DNA from 2 places in the Pseudoalteromonas sp. MQS005 genome. Region 2 is predicted to be linked to the other one. Evidence: predicted binding sites of a transcription regulator. Region 2 holds the regulator's gene; the other holds the start of a gene.
The links. Region 2 encodes sigma-54, which starts transcription at its own class of promoters, with help from an activator protein. Its sites were predicted from a motif close to GTTGGCACGNNNNTNGNNT; they were not measured.
Positions count from the first base shown of each region.

Region 1: a site for sigma-54 is predicted at 1,710-1,728, ahead of fliS (flagellar export chaperone FliS). Genes of this name have one in related genera too.

Region 1 covers NZ_LYRQ01000003.1:122,156-131,384, forward strand. The annotation lists gene A9479_RS02665 (sigma-54-dependent Fis family transcriptional regulator) at 1-1,400, opposite strand, end outside; gene fliS (flagellar export chaperone FliS) at 1,768-2,163, shown strand; gene A9479_RS02675 (hypothetical protein) at 2,163-2,486, shown strand; gene pseB (UDP-N-acetylglucosamine 4,6-dehydratase (inverting)) at 2,532-3,533, shown strand; gene pseC (UDP-4-amino-4,6-dideoxy-N-acetyl-beta-L-altrosamine transaminase) at 3,547-4,698, shown strand; gene A9479_RS02690 (aldo/keto reductase) at 4,695-5,555, shown strand; gene A9479_RS02695 (glycosyltransferase family protein) at 5,577-6,341, shown strand; gene A9479_RS02700 (aminotransferase class III-fold pyridoxal phosphate-dependent enzyme) at 6,334-7,620, shown strand; gene A9479_RS02705 (PIG-L deacetylase family protein) at 7,674-8,345, shown strand; gene A9479_RS02710 (GNAT family N-acetyltransferase) at 8,406-8,882, shown strand; gene pseG (UDP-2,4-diacetamido-2,4,6-trideoxy-beta-L-altropyranose hydrolase) at 8,872-9,229, shown strand, end outside.
Region 2 covers NZ_LYRQ01000020.1:14,699-23,927, forward strand. The annotation lists gene A9479_RS08855 (ATP-binding cassette domain-containing protein) at 1-624, opposite strand, end outside; gene A9479_RS08860 (calcium/sodium antiporter) at 891-1,859, shown strand; gene A9479_RS08865 (KpsF/GutQ family sugar-phosphate isomerase) at 1,863-2,834, shown strand; gene kdsC (3-deoxy-manno-octulosonate-8-phosphatase KdsC) at 2,835-3,386, shown strand; gene lptC (LPS export ABC transporter periplasmic protein LptC) at 3,383-3,937, shown strand; gene lptA (lipopolysaccharide transport periplasmic protein LptA) at 3,927-4,466, shown strand; gene lptB (LPS export ABC transporter ATP-binding protein) at 4,463-5,188, shown strand; gene A9479_RS08890 (RNA polymerase factor sigma-54) at 5,258-6,757, shown strand; gene hpf (ribosome hibernation promoting factor) at 6,784-7,071, shown strand; gene ptsN (PTS IIA-like nitrogen regulatory protein PtsN) at 7,076-7,528, shown strand; gene rapZ (RNase adapter RapZ) at 7,548-8,390, shown strand; gene A9479_RS08910 (HPr family phosphocarrier protein) at 8,409-8,681, shown strand; gene mgtE (magnesium transporter) at 8,821-9,229, shown strand, end outside.

The DNA.
Region 1 (9,229 bases), on a different contig from region 2:
ACCAGTGTGGTTCGCCTTACACCTAACACTTCAGCAGCACGGGCGACAACATAATCAAAGCGCTCTAATGCCTGGGTGATTAAGTTAATTTCAAGCTCAGCTAAGTACTCTTTAAGCTCAATACCTTCGTCGGGCAATAAACCGGGAGCCGCTTGAGCAAAATCATCTTCGAGGTCTATCTCGTCTTCACTAAATCCGCCGCTAAAAATATCATTAAATGCATCACGCTCCATCAGTTCTTCTGGGTACTGTGGCTCGTAGGCTTCAACTTCAATGTAGCGGTATTTATTAGGTAAATCAGGAACATCAACCACCTTGTCTGGGAACATAATAACCATACGCTCAACTAAGTTAGCGAGCTCACGAATATTACCCGGCCAAGAATGTTCTTTTAAACTATCAATAGCACGCTCTGTAAACTTAGCAGTAGTACCACTTTGCTCATTTACACGGCGCATAAGCTCTTTAAGTAGTAAAGGAATGTCTTCTGCGCGTTGAGCAAGAGATGGGCTCTCAATAGGAAAAACATTTAAACGATAGTATAAATCTTCTCGGAACGAGCCTTTTTCTATCATGCTTTCAAGGTCACGGTGGGTTGCAGCAATAACACGCACATCAGCCTGAATCGCTTTGGTACCACCAACACGCTCATAACTACGCTCTTGAAGCACTCGCAGTAACTTAACTTGCATTTGCAATGGCATATCCCCTATTTCATCTAAAAATAGCGTGCCACCTTGCGCTAACTCAAAACGGCCTTTTCGTGCTGAAATAGCTCCAGTAAACGCGCCTTTTTCATGACCAAATAGTTCACTTTCTAATAGCTCAGCAGGAATAGCCCCACAGTTGACCGGTACAAAAGGGCCTTTATTACGTTTAGAAAGCAAATGTACGTTACGGGCGACCACTTCTTTACCTGTGCCCGACTCACCCAAAATAAGTACATTGGCATCGGTTTTTGCAACCTGCGTAATTAAAAAGCGTAAATCTTTTACCGCTTTGGTTTCACCAACAAGACCATCAAAGGTGCTTTTCTCTTTATTATTTTTATGTTCATGCGGCAACATGCGCTGATATTGCTGACAGTCGTGCAACAGCTGTGTGGTAATTTCATGAGTAAATGGCTCACATATCAACCCCACAACATTAGCCAAACTCAACAAAGGTTTAAGCGTTTCACCAATGAGTAAAAAAGGAAATGTTGGGTATCGTTTAATTAAACTTTCGTGATCTAAAGACTGCAAAGCACCTAACACCACAATACATTCTTTGTTTTGATAGTGGCTACATGCCTGTTCAAAGTCAGCTTCTGTTTGCAACTGTACCGCCTCACCAATAAAAGTAAGCGATGCGTATAATCCAATAGAGCGATTGTTATTATTATCTAAAATTAAGATCATCTTTAGCGAGCCATTTATTTCACTAATTTGTTTTATTAATCAAATTGTAAGCCAGTTGGGTTTGGATGCAAGCAATAGCGGCGATTTTTTGACATTAACGCCAAAAAACAGACACTGGCCGCACAAAGTCAATACTTTATAACTATTAATTGCCTGGGTAGTTTTAGTGACATACATACTTAGGATGAATTAAACGACATATAATACGATTTTCAATGATACGATTTCACACAGAAAAAACTCATAAAAACTGCTATTATTATTTAAAGGTGCGACTGTTTTTGCCGATAAAGTAATAGTCAAACTTATGTTGGAACTAAACTTGCTTAGAGTTCTGAACATGTAATTAAAATTTGAGGAATTACCTATGGCTCATGCATCAATCAATAAATACCGTCAAATAACAGTTAGCAGTGTTAAAGAAATGACGCCTTACGACCAAGTTAAACTGGTATTTGTTAATATTGTTGGCAAACTTTCTGCTGCAAAAGGATTTATTGAACGTAAAGAGTTAGAAAAAAAAGGCAACGCAATATCTGATTGTATTGTGCTACTTGGTGCGTTGCAGCAAGTATTAAATTTTGAACACAATAATGAAGTATCAACTAACTTAGACTCTTTGTATGACTACTGCCAGCGCTGCTTATTAACTGCAAACCTTGAAAACAATATAGATAAAATCGATGAAGTAATTACCTTGATTAAAGAGATTAAATCAGGTTGGGAAGCAATTCCATTCGAGCAAAGAGAACCACAACTATAATGGCTTTAAAGCAAATAACGAGTTCACAAGTTACAGATAGTGAAACTCGCAAATATTGTAATGAGCTAGTGAGTTTGATTAATGACTCAGAGGATTGGGATATTGAGCAAGCGCTGAGTATTCATAATAAGCTTGATACATATATAAGTGAATCACTTACAAGAGAAAAAGCTTTTTACTCTGCGACTGAACTTGAGTTTTTAATTAACCTAATAGAACAGCTATCTGCTAAAATGGATGCTCAAAAACAACTATTAGCGGTTAAAATAGTTGGTAATCAAAAAAATAAAAAAGCTGTAAATAAGTATAAATCTAACTTTTAAAATAGATTTGGCAATATTAGGCTGGTTAGCTGTGGAGAGAATCTCATGTTTGATGGAAAGGTAGTTTTAATAACAGGTGGAACAGGGTCGTTCGGTAAAAAGTATGTAAAAACACTATTAGAGCGGTACAGTCCAAAAAAAATTATTATCTTTTCTCGTGACGAGTTAAAACAGTTTGAGATGCAGCAAGATTTTGATCAGCCTTGCATGCGCTACTTTATTGGTGATGTTCGAGATAAAGAACGACTAAATCGCGCAATGCGTGGCGTTGATTATGTCATCCATGCTGCAGCCCTTAAGCAGGTACCTGCCGCAGAGTACAACCCAATGGAATGCATCAAAACTAATATTAATGGCGCAGAAAACGTCATTAATGCAGCACTTGATAACAATGTTGAAAAAGTCATTGCCCTCTCTACAGATAAAGCAGCTAACCCTATTAATTTGTATGGTGCCACTAAATTAGCCTCGGATAAATTATTTGTAGCGGCAAACAATATTGCAGGCGGCCATAAAACGACTTTTTCAGTAGTGCGTTATGGGAATGTAGTATGTTCGCGAGGGTCAGTTGTACCTATCTTCCAAAAATTCATTAATGAAGGCCGTGATCACATCCCTATCACTCATGACGAAATGACTCGTTTTTGGATAAGCCTTCAACAAGGTGTTGATTTTGTTTTAACAAATTTCGCGCGCATGTTGGGCGGTGAAATTTTCGTACCTAAAATCCCATCAATTCGAATTGCTGATTTAGCAAAAGCAATGGCTCCTGAATTACCTATTAAAATTATTGGTATTCGCCCAGGAGAGAAACTCCATGAAGTTATGTGCCCTGCCGATCTGTGTTTTGAAACCTATGAATATAACGATCATTTTGTAATTGCACCAGGCATCAAATTTAGCAGTCGTAGTAATGACTTTACAGTTAATGCACTTAATGAAAAGGGAAAAAAAGTTCAGCAAGGCTTTGAATATAACTCTTTGAACAACCCACATTACATGACGATTGAAGAAATTGAAGCCTTCAATATTGAAGCCTTAATTTAAAAGTAATGACTCCATGATCCCATACGGCAAACAAGCTATCTCTCAACAAGACATCGACGCAGTAGTTGATGTCTTAAAATCTGACTGGTTAACGCAAGGCCCAAAAGTACCCGCTTTTGAGCAAGCCATCGCAAATTATTGTGGCAGCACCTATGCATGTGCAACAAACAGTGCCACATCAGCATTGCACGTTGCATGTTTAGCGTTAAATGTGGGGAAAGATGACATCGTGTGGACATCCCCTATTTCGTTCGTTGCTTCCGCAAATTGTGCACTGTACTGTGGTGCTCAAATAGACTTTGTGGATATTGATGTAGCAACAGGGAATATGTGCACTGATGAGTTAGAAAAAAAACTTATTATTGCTAAAGAAAATAATCGTTTACCAAAGGTAGTCATCCCTGTTCACCTGGCAGGTCAATCATGTGATATGCAGGCTATATATCAACTTGCAGTTGAATATGGCTTTAAGATTATTGAAGATGCTTCACATTCTATTGGTGCAAAATATTTAGGTAAGCCTGTGGGCAGCTGTGAGTTTTCAGATATTTGCGTATTTAGCTTTCATCCAGTCAAAATAATCACCTCAGCTGAAGGTGGTATGGCTGTAACAAACAACAAACGACTTGCTAATAAAATGGTGCGTTTACGTAGTCACGGGATTACATCCGATCAGAGTGAAATGACAGAGCCAAGTCATGGCCCTTGGTACTATCAGCAAGTTGAACTCGGCTTTAATTATAGAATGACTGAGTTACAAGCTGCACTAGGCCTTAGCCAGCTCTCAAAGCTTGATGAATTTGTTGCAAAACGCAACCAGCTAGCTAAAGTATATACTAGCAAGCTAAAAGGTATGCCTATCAATCATTTAACTCAATCACACCAAAGCTATTCTAGTTACCATCTATATATTTTAACCTTGTCTGGTGATGCAATTGTAAAACATGATTCTCTTATCTGTAGTTTAAGAGAGCAAGGCATAACGAGTCATTTGCATTACATTCCAATTCATATACAACCTTATTACAAAGAGCTTGGCTTTAAGGCAAATGACTTTCCAAATGCAATGAGATACTACAGCTGCGCTCTCACCATACCTTTGCATCCTGGATTAACTAATTCAGAACAAAACTTCATAATAGAAACATTAGCTAAACAACTATGAAAATCGCTTTAGGAACCGCTCAATTTGGTTTGAATTATGGTATTAGTAACACCCTTGGGCAGGTAAAAAAAGATGAGATCAAACGAATACTTAGTGCTGCGCTAGACGCTGGCATTACAGTGGTTGATACGGCATCAGCTTATGGAATTAGCGAGAGTAATATTGGCCAATCGGGTTTAAGCCAAGCTTTATCTATTGTTACTAAAGTATCAAGTGAAAATATTCACGCGCAGGTAGAAAAAAGCTTAAAAAATCTGAACTGTGACTCAATTGATGCAGTGTTATTTCATAATTGTGAGTTGCTTTTAAGCTGTTCAGGGGAAGACTATTTTTCGCAGCTAGAGCAGTTAAAAACCAAAGGCATAGTTAAGCGAATAGGTGTTTCTGTTTATAACCCTAAAGAACTTGAATTACTTAGTGAAAGGTTTAATTTAGATCTGATTCAAGCTCCTGTTAATTGGTTAGATCAACGTTTTATACAACCTGAAATTATCGATAAGCTAATAGAAAAAAATATAAAGCTTCACGCTCGCTCGATATTTTTACAAGGGCTTTTATTAGAGCCAATGATTCAAAATAACGCTTATTTTTCACAGTTTAATAATGAGTTTTCTCAGTATAATCGTGTTATTAATGAATTAGGCTGCAATCGGCTAACTTTCGCATTAGCAATTATTGCGCAAAAAGCCCCTCATATCGAAAATGCAATTATAGGATGTTGCTCACAAGAACAGTTAACACAATTAATAGACAGCTACTGCGCCGCAAAAAAGCTTACACTCCCCTCGGATGACGTTTTAGCCTCTTTAGCTTCAAGTAATTTAGCATTAATCAATCCATCGCAATGGCTTGGTTAATTAAGCGCTAGGATTAAAAATATGATAAATGCTTTCATGCAAGCTAGGACAGGATCAACACGCTTACCTAATAAAGTTTTAAAGAACCTCCAAGGTTTACCTATGTTTATTCAACAAGCTAAGCGTGTACAACGAGCAAAATTAGTAGACAACCTAGTTATTGTCACAAGTACTGATGAAAGTGACGACATTATTGAACAGTTATGCAATGAGAATAATTTATTATGCTTTAGAGGAAGTTTAAGCAATGTTCTCAGCCGGTACTTTCATGCTGAACTCAATTACCCTTGTGATGCTATCGTTAGAATAACAGCTGACTGCCCAGTGATTGACCCTGAGCTCATGGACTATGTCATTAATAGTCATTTAAAAAACAACAATGATTATACTTCAAACTGCTTAGTAGCCACATACCCTGATGGTCTCGATATTGAAGTGATCAGTAAAAAGGCCTTACATAACGCTTATAAATATGCAGAAAAGCCTTCTGAGCTAGAACACGTAACACCTTATATAACAAGTCACCCTGATAAGTATAAGTTACAGAATATCCAAAGTGAGCAAGACCTCTCTGCCTATAGATGGACTGTTGACGAACCCAAAGACTTTGAGTTGATTTCATCAATATATGAAAATTTATATGTAAAAAAGCCTAATTTTAATTATCAAGATATACTGGAATTGTTATCGCATAAACCAGAGCTGAACTTATTAAACTCCCAAATTGCTCGAAATGAGGGAATGGTTAAATCATTAAAACAAGATAAAGAAGAAGGCTATGAATAATTACACTAATTCAGTGGAGTGGCTACATAGAGCTGAAAAAACCATTCCTCTTGGTTCCCAAACTTTTAGTAAGAGTAGAATTGCATTTCCACAAAATGCGGCGCCTTTATTTATTGAACGCGGTTTAGGTTCTAAAGTGTGGGATGCTGATAATAATGAGTATATTGACTTTGTGAATGGCTTACTTTCTGTTTCTTTAGGTTACTGTGATGCCGATGTAAATCAAGCTGTTATTGACCAGCTTGGCTCAGGGATCACTTTCTCCCTTCCTCATAGGTTAGAAATGGAAGTCGCCGAAGAACTCACAAAGCTAATACCTTGCGCTGAAATGGTGCGTTTTGGTAAAAATGGCAGTGACGCAACATCTGCAGCAATTCGACTAGCAAGAGCTTATACAAAAAGAGAGCATGTTGCTGTTTGCGGTTATCATGGCTGGCAAGATTGGTATATTGGCTCAACAACCAGAAATTTAGGTGTTCCTGAGTGTGTTAGAGCACTTACCCATACGTTTACATACAATGACCTTAGCTCATTAGAAAAACTATTCATTAACTATCCTGAACAGCTTGCTGCTGTAATTATGGAGCCAATGAATGTCGCCTTTCCAGAAGCTGGATTTCTTGAGGGAGTACAAGCACTTTGTAAAAAACATGGCTCTGTACTAATTTTTGACGAAACAATTACCGGTTTTCGATTTGATCTACATGGTGCTCAAGGGTTATTTAATGTTACACCCGACCTAGCAACCTTTGGCAAAGGCATGGCAAACGGATTTCCTATCTCAGCTGTCGTAGGTAAACAAAAAATAATGTCATTGATGGAAGACATTTTCTTCTCCGGTACCTTTGCGGGCGAAACCATGTCTTTAGTTGCTACAAAAACAACATTAAAAAAAATACAGCGAGAAAGTGTACTTAAACATATTCACACTTTAGGTAAAAAATTAATTTGTGAGCTTAATAAATTAATAGAAAAACACGATGTAAAAGATTGGCTAAGCAATGCGGGTCATCCGTCATGGTCTTTTATTATTATTAAAGACACTCAAAAATACTCCGCATTAGAGCTAAAATCTTTATTTATTCAAGAAATGTGTGCTAGAGGTATTTTAATTGGTGGTAGTCATAACCTTAGCTATGCCCATACACATGACGATATAGAAAAATTACTTAATGCATACGATGAAGTTATTTTTATTTTAAAAAATACAATAGAAACACAAAATTTATATGATGTTTTTAAAGGTAAACTATTAGAGCCAGTTTTTAAAGTTAGATAAGTGACAACTAAAGTAAGGCAACTCTTAGTTACATTTATAGAGGATAGTACAGTATGAAAGTAGCAATAATTGTCGCCCATCCTGATGATGAGACACTCGGCTGTGGTGCCACAATCGCGAACCATATTGAAAAATGTGATGAAGTATATATTTTAACACTTTCTAATGGGGTTAGCTCACGCCTAGAATATACTGAAGCAGAGATTCAAACCCGGCAAGCAGCCTTTTTAAATGCCGCCCAACATTTAGGCGTTTCTCCTAATAATCTAACATCATTGGATTTTCCTGATAATGAATTCGATACCATACCACTTTTAAAAATAGCGCAAGCTATCGAACTGTTTTTATCTAAGAATATAATTACACGCGTGTATACCCACTATCATAGCGATTTGAACATTGATCATAGAAAAACTTATGAGGCTGTTTTAACAGCGTGTAGACCGCAACCCACACAATCAGTAAAGCAAATATTTTGCTTCGAAACACTATCAAGCACTGAATGGGCAAGTCACCGTTACGAGGCATTCAAACCTAACTATTTTGTCAATATCGAGCATGTATTTAGTAAAAAACTAAAAGCACTTACAGCTTATAAAGATGAAATGAGAGAAGCCCCACACACTCGAAGTATTGAGAATATTCATGCAATAGCTAAATTTAGAGGCATGTGTATAGGCACTCCACTTGCTGAAGCATTTTATATTGAACGTTTTATAGACTAAGGCCTATTGCGCTCGTTATAAAGTCGCGGTTTTAATACCTAATTTAGGATAGAAAATAAGATGATAATATTAAGAGAAGCAGAGCAAAGTGATTGTACTCTTTTATATCAATGGGTTAATGATCCCGTCATTCGCAGCTGTGCATTAAAAGACGCCCCTATTACGTTACAAAATCACTTAACTTGGTTTAATAAACAACTAGCGTCTCTTACTAGTAAAATTTATATTGCATCTATTGACGACAAACCAATCGGACAAGTCAGATTTAATCAAACAGCTCTTAATACATATGAAATAGACACGCATTTATCTCCTTGCAGTAGAGGCTATGGTTATGGTCGAGAAATGTTAAAACAAGCGCTAAAACTAATAGAAAAAAACAAAAATAGTACATTTATTGCGACTATTTTAATTGAAAATATAGCATCTATTAAATTATTCGAAGCCTGTAACTTTAAGCGTGAAAAAGAAACAACAATAAAAAATAAAAAATGTTTCATTTACATCCGTAAAGAGGCTCTAGAAGGTGAGCATTAATATAAAACAAAGTAATACCAAAACTCTGACTCGATTATTCAACATCGCTTTTAGAGTTGATGCTTCTTTAAATATTGGTTCGGGCCATGTGATGCGTTGCCTTACATTAGCGACAGCGATTAGAAAAGCTGCCAATGTTAATATCACTTTTTTCTGTCGTGATGCTATAGGTAATAGTAATGAAAATATAATCCAATCTGGGTTTGAGCTTGTAAGAATGGCCCCTCCAAAAAGTACTATCGACTTAAAAAACTACAGCTCATGGCTGGGTACTAGCATAGATGATGACTGTGAAGAGTTTCTACAATTAACAGCGGAGAAAAATTACGATTTAATCGTAATAGATC
Region 2 (9,229 bases):
TTCTGTCACATCGTGCGTGACAATTAAAGAAGATAAGCCAAGTACTTCGTTTAAAGATTTGATCAGCTTAACTAAAACCCCCATTGAAATAGGGTCTTGTCCTGCAAAAGGCTCATCATACATAATAAGTTCAGGATCAAGCGCTATAGAGCGAGCCAAAGCTGCACGACGTGCCATACCGCCAGATAACTCTGAAGGCATTAAATCTTTAGCACCACGTAAGCCAACAGCTTGTAGTTTCATTAATACCACTAAACGGATTAAATCTTCACTGAGTTGCGTGTGCTCTCGAATGGGGAATGCAATGTTATCGAACACCGACATATCAGTAAATAAGGCACCGCTTTGAAATAACATACTCATGCGTTTACGTGCCGCGTAGAGTTCTTTGCGCGACATTGCGACAATGCTGTCGTTTTTAAATAAAATATCACCGGAGTCTGGTTTAAGCTGGCCACCTATTAGGCGTAGCATCGTGGTTTTGCCAATTCCGCTTGGCCCCATAATGGCAGTAATTTTACCCTCAGGTACGTCAAAGCTCATATTTTTATATATGACCCTATCGCCTCTAGAAAAGGTAACATCCTTGACTTCAACTATTGATTGCGACAAGTCGCTCTCCATAACAATACTCTCTCATATTTCTATTTTAAGGGTTTTTTAACCAATATGGAAAAAACAATTCGTAAGATTTTGTAATAGTGTCGCAAAAACAGTTATAAGATTGATTCAAGCAGCCTTAACTTTGGCTTAAAATTTCATATAAAAAGCGACAAAGAATTCTTAAAATAACCGCCTAATGTATTACACCTTATTCTTTTATTTATACTTTTATGGTGGCTTTTGTTACTATTCGCGCTATCTGAATTTACATTAATTGGCTTATCACAATGGTTACCTCGTTTGTCATTTTAATTCTTGGTTTTGCGGCTCTCGTATGGAGTGCAGACAGGTTTGTTTATGGTGCAGCAGCACTGGCTAAAAACTTTGGCGTGCCAACGCTAATTGTAGGTTTAACCGTGGTAGCTATGGGCTCTTCAGCGCCTGAAATGATGGTATCGGCTTCAGCAGCTTTGGCAAATAAAACCGATACTGCCGTGGGTAATGCAGTTGGTTCAAACATCACTAACATCTTATTAGTTTTAGGTATTACCGCCCTTTTAAGACCCTTATCAGTATCTTCAAGTACGTTAAAACGTGAAATTCCACTGGTACTGCTGGTCTCCATTGCAACTTGGTATATTTTTTCAGATAACTATTTTTCATTTTTTGAAGGTGCAGCCTTATTATTTGGCTTTGTTGTTTTTATTGGCGGACTTATTTTTGTCTCACTGCGAGCTAAAAACCAAGACGATCCGTTTGTGAGCGAAGCCTGTGACGAAGTACCTGACAACGTACCAACCAAAAAAGCTGTTTTTTGGCTGGTAGTGGGTATGATTTTACTGCCGGTTAGTTCACACTTTTTAGTTGGCTCAGCCGTTGATATCGCAAAATATTTTGGCTTAAGTGACTTAGTGATTGGTTTGACCATTATTGCTATAGGCACCAGCTTACCTGAACTTGCAGCTTCAATTGCAGGTGTACTTAAAAATGAAGATGACTTAGCGCTGGGTAACATAGTTGGTTCGAATATTTTTAATATTTTAGCGGTATTACCGCTGGCAGGATTAATTAATCCATCGGTTATCGATACTTCGGTTGCTAACCGTGATGTTATTATTATGATTGGCGCAACCTTGGCGCTAATTGCTATGTCATTGAACTTTAGAGGTCAAAGACGTATCAATAGAATAGAAGGTGGCTTGCTCATCGTCGCATTTATGATTTACCAAGGTTATATTTTTAGTCAAGTAGGATAGCCCATGTCAACGCTAAACTTTATTCAACAAGGGTTACGTGTTCTAGAGATTGAACGCCAAGCACTCAGCGATATTACACAATACGTTAATGAAAGCTTTAACCAAGCCTGTCAATTAATGTATGACTGCTCAGGTCGTATTATTGTTATTGGCATGGGTAAATCAGGCCATATTGGTAACAAAATAGCCGCCACCCTTGCCAGTACCGGCAGCCCCGCATTTTTTGTTCACCCGGGTGAAGCAAGCCATGGTGATTTAGGAATGATCACAGTAAATGACGTGGTTATCCTCATTTCAAACTCTGGTGAAACCAGCGAAGTACTTAATATTATTCCAGTATTAAAGCGCATTGGTGCCAAAATGATTGCCATGACAGGCAACCAAGGCTCAACCATGGCAACATTGGCAAATGTGCATGTGTGTATTAAAGTTGAACAAGAAGCCTGCTCATTGGGCTTAGCACCTACTGCAAGTACCACTGCCACACTCGCTATGGGTGATGCCATGGCGGTGGCATTATTAGAAGCACGCGGCTTTACTGCTGATGATTTTGCACTATCGCACCCTGGTGGTAGCTTAGGCAAGCGATTACTCTTAACTCTTAAAGATGTTATGCACAGTGGTGCTGATACGCCTATCATTAACGAGACGCAAACGATTAAAGATGCCTTAATTGAAATGTCGGCCAAAGGACTCGGCATGACCGCTATTGTTGATAGTGACCAGCAATTATCAGGCCTGTTTACCGATGGCGATTTACGCCGTATTTTAGAGCAACGTATTGACATTCATAGCACTGAAATTAATGTTGTGATGACCAAGTCGTGTACTACAGCCACCCAAGAGATGCTCGCGGCTGAAGCGTTAAATATTATGGAACAAAAACGTATTAATGGTTTAATTGTAATTAATGAGCATAATCAACCGATTGGCGCACTAAATATGCAAGACTTACTTAAAGCGGGAGTGCTATAAATGCAATTTGAAGATCTCTATCAACCGCTAAGTGATGATGCAAAGGCGCGCGCAAAAAAAGTAAAGCTATTAATTTGTGATATTGATGGTGTATTTTCTGATGGCCGTATTTACCTTGGAAACCAAGGTGAAGAACTCAAAGCATTTAACACCAAAGACGGATTTGGTATCAAAGCCCTGATTAACAGCGGTTTTGAAGTCGCCGTAATCACTGGGCGCCATTCTCATATAGTGCAGCAACGTATGAGCAGTTTAACCGTACAACATATATATCAAGGCCAAGAAGACAAGCTTATAGCCTATCAAGAATTAAAACAAAAATTAGCGCTTAGCGATGAGCAAATTGCTTATATAGGTGATGATGGCCCAGACATGCCAGTAATGGAGCAAGTCGGTTTTGCGGTTGCCGTAAACGATGCTCATCCACTTATTAAACGTTTATCACATTATGTAACCCAACTGCCCGGCGGTTTTGGTGCGGTAAGAGAGCTAACAGACTTACTTATGCTCGAAAATAACAAGCCACTAACTAGCCAAGGAACGAGTTCATGAATGTAGCGCGCATTATACTGAGCGTTTTATTCATAAGCTGTATGGTTTGGCTCTGGTATCCTTATTTTACTAAGGTTGATATTACTGCAAGCGAAGAAACACAAGTTATTGCTAAGCCTGATTATACCGCTATTGAGCTAAAACAAACAGCTTATAATGAACAGGGTAAAGTGAGCCATAAGGTAACTGCGGTAAAAATGGAGTTGTATCAACAACTCGGTTTTACCTTTTTTGAAAAGCCTATATTCACTTTATACAACGAGCAGCAAACATGGCGTATTAACGCCGATGAAGCCACCCTCTACGACGACCGTCAACTGGTGTTAGAGGGTAATGTAACCGCTCAAAACTTAGTAGATAACGCCATGATCGATACGATCACCGCCCAGACCATCAATGTTGATATAAAACTATTAACCATGCAATCACAGCAGCCTGTCGTTATTACAGGACCTAATTTAAAAATCACAGGTAAAGGCCTTGAGGCCGATTTAAAAACCGAGGTGATTAAACTTATTAACCATACGCGAACCCTATATTATGACCAATAACCTATTTAAAATTTTAATTGTTCCCTCACTATTAATTGCTTTTAACAGTAATGGCGCTGAACCTGCTGAAGCCCCCGCTGCTAATCAAATTTCAATTAGTGCAGATAAGCAAGAAGGTCAATTAAAAGAAAACGTAGGCATTTTTGAGAAAAATGTTGAAATTATTCATGGTAATCGCCGTATCACAGCTGACCGTTTAGAAGTGCACAAACGCGATGACCTAGGCGATAACAAACAGTTATTAATTGCCACAGGCAGCCCTGCATATTTTGAAGAAACACAAGCTGATGGCACCATAATGAGTGCCAGTGCTAATGAAGTGCGTTACGATGTGTCGCTGCGTTTTTTAACCTTAATCGGCGATGCAAGCATTGCTCAAGCAGGTCAAAAAATAACAGCTAAAAGTATCACTTACGATATCGAGCAGCAGTTAATTAGCGCAGAAAAAGACGAAAACTCAACAGACCGTGTACACACTATTTTAGTCCCTGTTGAAAATAAAAAAGAAGATGATAAAGGCCAACCATGAGCACATTAAAAGCAGAGCTATTAGCTAAAAGCTACAAAGGTCGTGAAGTTGTAAAAAACGTTGGCCTAGAGGTTGAAGCTGGCAGTATTGTGGGGTTACTTGGCCCTAATGGTGCAGGTAAAACCACCACTTTTTATATGATTGTAGGCCTTGTCCCTAGCGATAAAGGCAAAATATCAATTGATGATAAAGATATTACTTTATTACCGATGCACAGCCGGGCGCGTTTAGGGATTGGTTATTTACCGCAGGAGTCGTCTATTTTTAGAAAGCTGACTGTTTATCAAAACTTAATGGCTATCTTAGAAACACGTAAAGAATTAAATAAACAACAACGCGAAGATACCTTAAATAATTTACTTGATGAATTTAGCATTCAGCATATCCGCGACAGCCAAGGTATGGCCTTATCAGGTGGTGAACGTCGCCGCGTTGAAATTGCTCGCGCGTTAGCAGCAAACCCTAAATTTATCCTTTTAGACGAACCCTTTGCGGGGGTTGATCCTATCTCAGTATTAGATATTAAAAAGATTATAGAGCATCTTAAAAACCGTGGCATTGGCGTACTTATTACAGACCATAACGTGCGCGAAACACTTGATGTTTGTGAAAAAGCCTACATAGTTTCTCATGGGGAGTTAATTGCATCAGGCACTCCTGAATACGTATTAAACGATAAAACAGTACGCGATGTTTATTTGGGCGAGCAGTTCAAGCTCTAATATGTGTGTTATTCCACTAAGCATCTGCTAAGATTAATCATACTAATTTAAAAGGATTGTTAGAGATACATGAGGCAATCATTACAGCTGCGCATGGGCCAGCAACTTACAATGACTCCACAGTTGCAACAAGCAATTCGCTTATTGCAACTCAGTACATTGGATCTCCAGCAAGAAATTCAAGAAGCGCTCGATAGCAACCCCTTGCTTGAAGTTGAAGAACACGATTACAGCGAAGACACTGCAGGTAAAAACGAACAAAAAGCCGATAACGATGACTTAACGCTAAGTGCCTCAGCTGACGATAAACCTAGCGAGTATGAGCAAGACAGCGGCGAAGCAATGACCAAAGACACCATTAGCGATGATATGGCTATGGATGTTACTTGGGATGAATATATGAGCGCAGCGCCTGCCTCTTCATCGGGCCCAATGCCAGAAGATGAATCTATTTATCAAGGCTCTTCGACTGAAACGCTGCATGAGTATTTAATGTGGCAACTTCAATTGACGCCGTTTAGCCCTACCGATGAAGCGATAGCTATTGCAATTGTAGAAGCTGTGGACGACTCAGGGATTCTAACCCTTAGCTGTGAAGAAATATTAGAAAGCTTTAACCAAGAAAACGACGGCGAAGATGAAGTTGAACTTGACGAAATAGAAGCGGTACTAAAGCGTATTCAACTATTTGATCCAGTGGGAATAGCCGCGCGTAGTTTACAAGAGTGCTTGTGTATTCAGCTAAATCAATTTGATAAAGACACACCTTTTTTAAACGAAACAAAAATGATCTTAACCGATCATATTGATTTACTTGCTGCACGTGACTATCGCACGTTGATGAAAAAAACAAAGCTTAAAGAAGATGAGCTTAAAGAAATCATGACGTTGATTCATACGCTCAGCCCAAAACCGGCAGACACTATTGTTAGAGAAGAGTCTGAATACGTTATTCCTGATGTGTCGGTTAAAAAAGTTAAAGGTCGTTGGGTAGTTGAATTAAACCCAGATAGCATGCCTAAGATCAGAGTAAATAGCCAATATGCAGCTATGTCGCGTACGGTTAAATCAAGTGGTGATAGCCAGTTTATTCGCTCGCACTTACAAGAGGCTAAATGGTTTATAAAAAGCTTAGAAAGTAGAAATGACACGCTACTTAAAGTAACCAACTGTATTGTGCAGCAGCAACAGGCCTTTTTTGAACACGGTCCTGAGGCTATGAAGCCTATGGTGCTTAACGATGTGGCTGAAATGGTGGAAATGCACGAGTCGACTATATCGCGTGTTACTACGCAAAAATACATGCATACACCACGTGGCATTTTTGAGCTTAAATATTTCTTTTCAAGCCATGTAAGTACTGAAAATGGTGGCGAATGTTCATCAACAGCAATACGTGCATTAATTAAAAAATTAATCGCTGCAGAAAACTCAGCTAAACCATTGAGTGATAGTAAAATTGCAGATATATTGGCAGAGCAAGGAATTAAAGTAGCGAGGAGAACCATTGCAAAATATCGCGAATCTCTAGCTATTCCCCCGTCTAATCAACGTAAAAGTTTGATTTAAGGCGTACAACAAAGAGGAAAATGTTTATGCAACTGAATTTAACTGGTCGCCATGTAGATATTACCGACTCGCTTAGAGACTACGTAAATAGTAAATTTTCGAAGTTACAGAGGCACACTGATCACATAACGAATGTGCACGTTATTCTCGATGTAGAAAAACTAAACCAAAAAGCTGAAGCAACCGTTCATGTTAGTGGCGCTGAGATTTTTGCCTCTACTGAGCATCAAGATATGTATGCCGCTATAGACTCGCTCATTGACAAGCTAGATCGTCAAGTAATTAAACACAAAGAGAAACTTGCTCGACACTAACACTATGAAACTAAGCTCACTTATCTGTCAGGACTGCAGTAAAGCTGCGGTCCTTTTTAATAGTAAAAAAAGAATTTTAGAATTTATCAGTGAATTGGCTCACAATAAGCTGCCCTATTTAACACAACAAGATATTCTTAATGCATTAACTGCAAGAGAAAAGCTTGGAAGTACAGGCATTGGTCGAGGCATTGCTATTCCACATGGTCGCATGAGTGGTGCTCAAGAGCCCCTTGCTTTGATTTTAGTGAGCGAAACAGCTATTAATTTTGATGCGATTGATAACCGACCGGTTGACATTTTTGTCGCGTTAATTGTTCCCGATGGCGATAATCAGCAGCATTTGAAGACGCTAGCCACGATTGCTGATAAGCTCAATGATAAAGAATTTTGTAAACAGTTACGCGCCGCCAAATCGGATAGCGAACTGTATCAGGTTATCGTCAGTCAATCGTAGTAATAAAGAAAGGTGATAAATGGAATTAATAATTATAAGCGGTCGTTCAGGCTCAGGTAAATCTGTGGCGTTACGCGTTGTGGAAGACTTAGGTTATTATTGTGTAGACAATATTCCACTTAATTTATTACCATCATTAGTGCGCAGTGTTTCCGACAGTTATAATAAAATTGCCGTGAGTGTTGATGTACGTAACCTACCTAAAGAGCAACAGCAGTTTAATGAAATCATTGAATATTTACCTGGTTTTACTAAACCAACGGTATTTTATTTAGACAGTGACGATCAAACATTAATAAAACGTTTTTCAGAAACGCGACGTCTCCACCCTTTATCTATTGATTCTTTGCCGCTTGATTTAGCCATAAAAAAAGAAAAACAACTACTTGATGTATTGATTAACCGTGCTGATTATATGATTGATACCACGGATTTAAGTGTGCATCAGCTTGCTGAGTCTATTCGTGAAAAAATACTCGGAAAAAAAGATAAACAACTGATCATTACCTTTGAGTCATTTGGTTTTAAACACGGCATCCCTAAAGAAGCAGATTACGTATTCGATGCCCGCTTTTTACCAAACCCGCATTGGGAGCCTGAACTTAAGCCACTTACAGGGCTGGACCAACCAGTAAAAGACTACCTAGCAAGTCACAGTATAGTGCAAAAATTTACATGGCAAATTCAAACATTTGTGCAAACATGGCTGCCGCATTTAGAACGAAATAACCGCAGCTACTTAACCATTGCAATTGGCTGTACTGGTGGGCAACACCGCTCTGTTTATTTAGCGCAAACCATTGGTGAAAGCTTTGCAATGAGCCATCCTAATGTAAAAATTCGCCACCGAGAACAAGAATAAAGCTTGCGAGAAGATGTCATGCGCTTAGAAAATACATTTTTAATAAAAAACAAATTAGGATTACACGCTAGAGCGGCGACAGTATTAGCTCAGCTTTCTGTGCAATTTGATGCCACAATCACTTTATTTCAAGATGACAAACAAGCCGCTGGCGATAGCGTGCTGGCACTTATGTTACTCGAAAGCAGCCAAGGCAAAGAAGTTAAGGTGGTATGCGAAGGCCCCGACGCTGAGCCTGCACTTAGCGCAATAGGTGAGCTCATCGACCAACGATTTAATGAGCAAGAATAAAAAAGTTCATTATTAACTCATCATCCTAAGCTTAGGTTAATAGTGGTTGAGTTAGTTTGCTCACATAAAGTAAGATAAACTAAAATTGAATAGCATTTATACCCTTCCAGCATGTAATACAATTTAATTAAGGACGCCAATGCCTGAAGCTTTAGAACAAGATATTCCACTACAACAACTAAAACAGGTGACTAAGTCACTAAATAGTGGTCAATTTGTTCAAGTTAGACGCATGCTGGCAAAAACGGCGCCTTGTGATACCGCACTTCTTTTAGAATCATCCCCGCATAAAATTCGCCGTATGCTCTGGCAGCTTGTTGATCCTGATGTACAAGGTGATGTGCTTGAAGAGCTTTCTGAAGATGTACGTTTGGGCATTATTGCGCAAATGGCACCCGAGCACATTGCTGCTGCAACCGAAGACATGGGTCATGATGACTTAGGGGAAGTACTACGTAGCCTACCTGACACTGTTTATAAAGACGTTGTTAGCGCTATGGATATTCAAGATAGAGAACGTGCAACGCAGGCTTTATCGTATCAAGAGC